Regions from separate parts of the Lysinibacillus sp. 10T31 genome, predicted to be linked through region 1. Evidence: riboswitches for the same ligand, from Rfam matches in the RefSeq annotation. Region 1 holds a riboswitch; the other holds the start of a gene.

Region 1 (3,430 bases):
CGTAAAGCACAGCTTATCGACGTACGTGAGCAAAAAGAATTTGATGCTGGTCACATCCTTGGTGCACGTAATGTTCCTTCAACTACTCTACGTCAACGTCACAAAGAAATTCGCCCAGATTTACCAGTATATTTATACTGTCAAAATACAGGCCGTAGCTCACGTGCTGCTCTATTTCTTAAAAAACGTGGCTACAACCAAATTTACCAACTTCAAGGCGGCTTCCGTACTTGGACAGGTAAAATAAAGTCTAAAAAACAAAATTAAAAAATCGATAAGACATAAGTGACTCATATAAATAAATCTACTCATGGAAACGAAGTAAATTTATTTATATTTACCTATATCACTTTGTTTTAACTTCTTTCAGCTATTAAAAATCAGCTGAAAGAAATTAAAGCCTCTGGCGGATGTCACGGAAATCGGGAAGGAGTTCTTTGTGCAAGCACAAAGCCGATTCCGGACGCAATTATACCGAGGCATAATTGATACAAAAAGAAACCATCTCAAATGACTATGAGATGGTTTACTTTTTGCGAAAAATTCTGAGTTTCTACTATATTATATATATTGTTTAACGTCTGACAAGTTAGTTCTAAAGAAAAAGGTAAAGCAACGTGAGGTAATATACTTATTACACTCACATTCCCTAGTCAAAATGCAGGACGCTTCCCATACTAGTTCCAATAACCCACCTCCTTTAACACTTTAAAAGCTCATCACCATAACGTGTGGTTGATTTTCGTTCCGACTGAGCACTTTGTTGTTGCTGTCGCTACGCTTTCGCACAGATAAAACAATTGTAGCTGCCGCTTCGCTTTCGCACAGAGCAAAGCTTCCTGAAGGCATCCGATGAGCCGCTTCGTTTACGCTGCAGGATCTCGGGCGAACACGATGTTGGTCACGAAGGCGTTATCACAGGATGATGGTTTTTACCTTCGTTCCCCTATTGCTAATCCCCAAGGAGTCTCTCAGTCTCAACTCCTATCAACTTATACAAAAGGCATTCATAATTTCCGGAGATGCGCCACTTTATACCATAAATTAAGTATTATCCTTAAATTAACATATGTCTAAAAATACTATTTTTCGTAAAGTATTTACCTAGACGAACTCCAATCTTCTTTTTTTCTGAAAATGACTGAAATTTATCCTTGAATAATTATGGTAGCACTGATAGGATGTATAATATCTTAAAATAATGTCATCAAGACATATAATACAAGCTATGAATGCTATGGATAACACTATAGCAGGAGCAGTTCTGGAGAGAGCGCATTTTGCGTCGCCGAAGGGTTCACTATCTCAGGCAAAAGGACAGAGGAGTAATATCAACTTTCATCATGAAAGCTATACCACACGAATGTTTTCTTTTTTGCATACAATATTCGCAATCGGTATTTGTTATTCTGTCGTTTACGAGACTAGTGTCACTACTAGTCTCTTTTTTATTTCCAGTCATAGTTTTTACGTATCTTTGAGGGGGAGCAACGTGGAACAACAACAATTAAAACGTGATTTAAAAAATCGCCATGTGCAGCTCATTGCCATTGGCGGAACAATCGGTACTGGTCTATTTTTAGGCTCCGGTAAGGCCATTGCTTTAGCTGGACCTTCCATCATCTTTGCCTATCTCATTGTCGGAACCGCCTTATTTTTCGTCATGCGGGCGTTAGGCGAACTGTTATTATCAAATGCTGGCTATACATCATTTACTGATTTTGCATCCGAATACATAGGATCTTGGGCAGGCTACATCACCGGCTGGACATACTGGTTCTGCTGGATTATGACCGCCATGGCAGATATTATTGCTGTCGGCGTTTATGTACAATATTGGTTTGATATACCACAATGGATGCCTGCAATTGGCTGTTTAGTGCTGTTATTAATGTTGAATTTATTAACTGTAAAACTATTTGGCGAATTAGAATTTTGGTTTGCCCTTATAAAAGTCATTACAATTGTTGCACTGATTGTAATTGGACTATTCATGTTATTTACAGGTTTTCAAACAAGCTCTGGCACAGTTTCTGTTGAAAATCTTTGGGCACATGGCGGGTTATTCCCGAATGGCCTACACGGATTCCTAATGGCATTCCAAATGGTTGTTTTCGCTTTTGTTGGTGTCGAGTTAGTTGGGGTTTCTGCTGCTGAAACGGCCGATCCTAAAAAAAATATTCCTTCTGCCATTAACAAAATTCCATTTCGCATTTTATTATTCTACGTAGGGGCATTATTCGTTATTTTATGCATTAATCCTTGGAATGAAATGTCTGCCTCTAGTAGTCCATTTGTACAAGTATTTACACTAGCTGGTATCCCAATTGCTGCAGGTATTATTAATTTCGTCGTTCTAACATCCGCAGCTTCAGCTGGTAATAGTGGTTTATTTTCTACAAGTCGCATGCTCTTTAATCTTGGAAACAACAAGCAAGCTTCACCAAAGTTTGCAAAACTCAATAAAAACAGTGTACCAAGTAACGCACTCGTTGTGTCTGCAATTGTAGTTTCCGCCGGTGCATTACTAAGTAAAGTAATGCCTGAAAACGCCTTTAGTGTTGTTACAACAATTAGTGCCATTTGCTTTATCTGGGTGTGGAGTATTATATTAATCTCTCATATTATCTATAAACGTAAAAATCGTGCACTTCATGAAGCATCCATTTTCAAGGCACCTTTCACTCCGTTCGTGAACTATTTAGTACTTGCCTTCTTTGCATTTCTATTAGTAGTGATGTTCATTTCAGAGGCAACACGTACCGCATTACTGTTAACACCAATTTGGTTTATCATACTAATGATTATTTATAAAAAGAAAAGAAAAAAGCCAATACGCTAAGGTGAATTGTCCTGGATAGAGACACTTTAAAGAAGTGTTCCTATTCAGGGCTTTTTTTTGTGCAAAAGCGAAGCGCCAGCAAAATAATATCACAAAAAAGATGACTGCATTTACTGAAGTCATCTTTTTGTGATTGATTAAAAAATATTCATATTCCACTCGGTAGCGATATGTTTAAGTAGATTCACTCCGGCTACACTGTTTCCGATGTCGTCAATTGCTGGTCCATAAATGCCAATACCACAGCCAGTAGGAAATGGCGAATCTAAGCCTGCATGACTTGGTACAGCCGCTAAAATTGCTCCAGAGACACCACTTTTTGCGGGTAACCCGATAAAGGCAGCAAATTTACCAGAAGCATTATACATCCCACAAGTAACCATCAATGCCTTCGCTAATTTTGCTACTTGCTTAGGAAAGAGCTGTTTATTTAAATGAGGATGATAGCCATCATTGGCAATTACTAAACCAATCATCGCCAAATCCGAAACGTTTACTTCAATAGCACATTGTTTCAAATAAACCTCCAATGCCTCTTCAACAGGACAATCTAAAAAGCCAGAATCCATTAAATAATAGGCTAATGAA
Region 2 (3,430 bases), on a different contig from region 1:
AAGTGCGCACCTTGGAATGCTACTGTGAAGCCAGCCGCTTCAAAGGCATTTTTAGCATAGCGAGTTTTCGCGATATTTTGAATAGCCATTTCACGAACACCTTGCTTACCTAGAGCAGTCATTGCTACAGAAGCAGCTAGTGCAAGAAGCGCTTGGTTCGAACAAATATTAGATGTTGCTTTATCACGACGAATATGTTGTTCACGCGCTTGTAATGTTAAAACATAACCACGGCGACCTTCGCCGTCTACTGTTTCACCAACAAGACGACCTGGAACTTTACGCATTAGCTTCGTTGTTACTGCAAAGAAGCCACAGTGTGGACCACCGAATGCTTCAGAAATACCGAAGACCTGTGCGTCCCCTACACAAATATCAGCACCTAGCTTACCAGGAGGTGTTAAAACCCCTAGTGAAAGTGGGTTTGAAGATACGACAAATAAACTTTTTGCCTCATGTGCAATATCGCCAATTACTTGTAAGTCCTCAATTTGACCAAAGAAGTTAGGATACTGTGTAATAACAGCTGCTGTATTGTCATCAATTAATTCTTTTAAAGCTTCTACATCTGTCACACCATCTTTATGTGGAACAGTAACAATTTCAATAGATTGACCGTATGCATATGTAGCAACGACATCGCGGTACTCAGGATGAACCGATTCAGATACTAAAATTTTCTTACGGCGTGTATGTCCAGCTGCAAGCATACCTGCTTCAGCTAACGCCGTTCCTCCATCATACATAGAAGAGTTTGCAAGATCCATACCTGTAAGCTCTGCAATCATCGTTTGGAATTCAAAAATTGCTTGTAATTCCCCTTGTGAAATTTCTGGTTGATATGGAGTATACGCAGTGTAAAACTCTGAACGAGAAATAACATGGTCCACGATGATCGGTTTATAGTGGTTGTATACGCCAGCACCTAAAAACGATACGTTTGCATTTGTATCTTTATTTTTCGCAGCAAGTGCCGTTAATTCTTTTAATAAAGCTGATTCAGATTTTGCTTCTTTAATATCATATAGGCCTTTAAAACGTACTTTTTCTGGAATATCCCCAAATAACTCATCAACTGAGGATACGCCAATTACGTCTAACATTTCTTGTTTATCTTGCTCCGTCATTGGTAAATAACGATGTTTCATAAATGTAGGTCCCTCTTTTCAACTTTTATTTTGAACGCTTGTAAAACGGTGTTTCAACAGTTACTACCTTTAAGTGCTTACCACGAATTTCGATTTCTAATTCAGTTCCGATAGTTGCGAATTGGCTGTCAATTAATGCGTGACCAACATTACGTTTAGAGGAAGGAAGCTGTGTACCTGTTGTTACTTCACCGATTTCCTTACCATCCTTAAACACTTTGTAGCCATGACGAGGAATTCCTTTATCAATCATTTCAATGCCAACAATTTTACGTGACAGTCCATTTTCTTTTTGTGCCACTAATGCATCATGACCATTAAAGTCCTCTTTATTTAACTTCACAGCAAAACCAATACCAGCCTCAAGAGGTGAAATTGTCGCTGATAGCTCTTGCCCGTATAATGGAAGACCCGCTTCAAAGCGAAGTGTATCACGGCAACCTAAACCTGTTGGAACAACGCCTTTGTCTTTTCCAGCCTCTAAAATTTCATTCCATAAAGCTTTAATAGCTTCTGGAGAGCCGTATAATTCAAAACCATCTTCTCCTGTGTAACCGCTACGAGATACTAATGCTTTATGACCAGCAACTTCAACGTCTGCTTGGAAACGGAAGTATTTAATCGTTTTTAAATCAGTGTCTGTTAATGTTTGAAGAACCTCTTCTGCTATTGGACCTTGAAGGGCAATTTGTGCATAAGCATCTGATTGATTGTCGATAGTCACATTATATTGATGTTGATTTTCCATCATCCAATCATAATCTTTTTCAATATTTGCCGCATTTACGCACAATAAATAATGATTGTCTGCTAATTTATACGTTAATAAATCATCAACAACGCCACCATCTTCATAACACATTGCATTATATTGCGCTTGGCCAACTGCAATTTTTGAAATATCATTTGTCAAAAGATTTTGTAAAAAATCTAGTGAATCAGGTCCAGTTACTAAAATTTCACCCATATGTGATACATCAAATAAGCCAGCACTATTACGTACTGCATCATGCTCTTCTTTAATAGAAGAGAATTGCACTGGTAATTCCCATCCACCGAAGTCGATTGTTTTACCACCATACTTTGCATATTCTTCAAATAGAGGTGTACGCTTTAATTCATTCGTCATTATTTTTGCCCCCTTAATGGTAGTTACATTTTTTACTGATAGTAGTTCGTCTGCTTTTTATAAGTACAATCATGCTTCCCCTGTTTGTTCATTTAAATAAGGAATTAACAAGCAAAACATTTAGGCATAAAAAAAGACAGACGAACCCCTTTTCGGGATTCTCTGTCCTTAAACCTGAAAGTTACACCAGACTGGCTCGCATTACTACAATGCCAATCAGCCGGCTTTCCCCTTTGGTGGCTGTAGTACTACAGCTCTCTCCAGAGTTGCGTCTTGTACGAGTCCTTTTACCTGAGAGATTCATAACATTTTGTTATTTGCTCCTTCGGTGACGTCTACACGTGCTCTCCCCGCACAATCATCCGCCCAAGATTCATCTTGGTACTATTTAGTATTCAATGAACATTTAGTTACTTATTTGTCTATATCCTAACATTAATTGCATTGAAAAGGCAATCATTTTTTATTTTATATTAAAACACGAACATTAAATAGATTTATTTTTATTATTGTTCGCCTTTTAATCTTTTGACTTGGAATACTAAATACTCAAGAATTTGGCGGATTGTTCTGCCCTCTGTTAACACTTGTATATGTCCTGTCTCACGATAGAATCTTCTTCTGTAATGATACAGCTTCTCTAGCTCCTCTTTCGTTGAACTCTGGACAATTGGTCTGTTCGGATCATGCTGTATTCGTTTGTATATATCTTCGAATGTCGCATCTAAAAAAAACACGAGCCCACTACGTCTCATTATTTTTCGATTTTCAGCACTGATTGCAACTCCACCACCTGTTGAAATAATACAAGCTTCGTCTCGGAAATTTTTCAAAAATTCTGTTTCTATTTCTCGAAAACGTGCTTCGCCGTATTTTTCAAATATCTGTGGAATTGTCATTCCCTGCTGCCGAACAATCTCACGATCCATATCATAATATGGCATCTTTAACAAATAGCTTAAACGTCTTCCTAACGCACTTTTCCCGCAGCCCATAAAGCCCACTAAATATATTTTTCGCATTCGAATCACCTTCTTATAACTACGATTCTACACTGTCTGACAAAATTTGTCCTAATAAATTTATCGTAGCTCGAACATTCAGCTTTTCTAGTTCATTATATGTTCGAAACTGAATTTCATAAGACGTAAAA

What was found. A riboswitch is a leader RNA that binds a small molecule or an ion and turns the genes downstream of it on or off. The one in region 1 is predicted to bind glycine.
Region 2: it holds a riboswitch for glycine, as region 1 does, so the genes downstream of both, gcvT (glycine cleavage system aminomethyltransferase GcvT) here and AC1DCY_RS21155 (amino acid permease) in region 1, are expected to answer to the same signal.

The regions. Positions count from the first base shown of each region.
Region 1 covers NZ_JBFTHS010000045.1:28,315-31,744, reverse strand. The annotation lists gene AC1DCY_RS21165 (rhodanese-like domain-containing protein) at 1-267, shown strand, start outside; gene AC1DCY_RS21160 (hypothetical protein) at 709-849, opposite strand; glycine riboswitch at 1,255-1,331, shown strand; gene AC1DCY_RS21155 (amino acid permease) at 1,493-2,842, shown strand; gene AC1DCY_RS21150 (glutaminase) at 2,980-3,430, opposite strand, start outside.
Region 2 covers NZ_JBFTHS010000068.1:2,063-5,492, forward strand. The annotation lists gene gcvPA (aminomethyl-transferring glycine dehydrogenase subunit GcvPA) at 1-1,148, opposite strand, end outside; gene gcvT (glycine cleavage system aminomethyltransferase GcvT) at 1,174-2,277, opposite strand; glycine riboswitch at 2,547-2,639, opposite strand; gene AC1DCY_RS24405 (shikimate kinase) at 2,784-3,299, opposite strand; gene AC1DCY_RS24410 (hypothetical protein) at 3,319-3,430, opposite strand, start outside.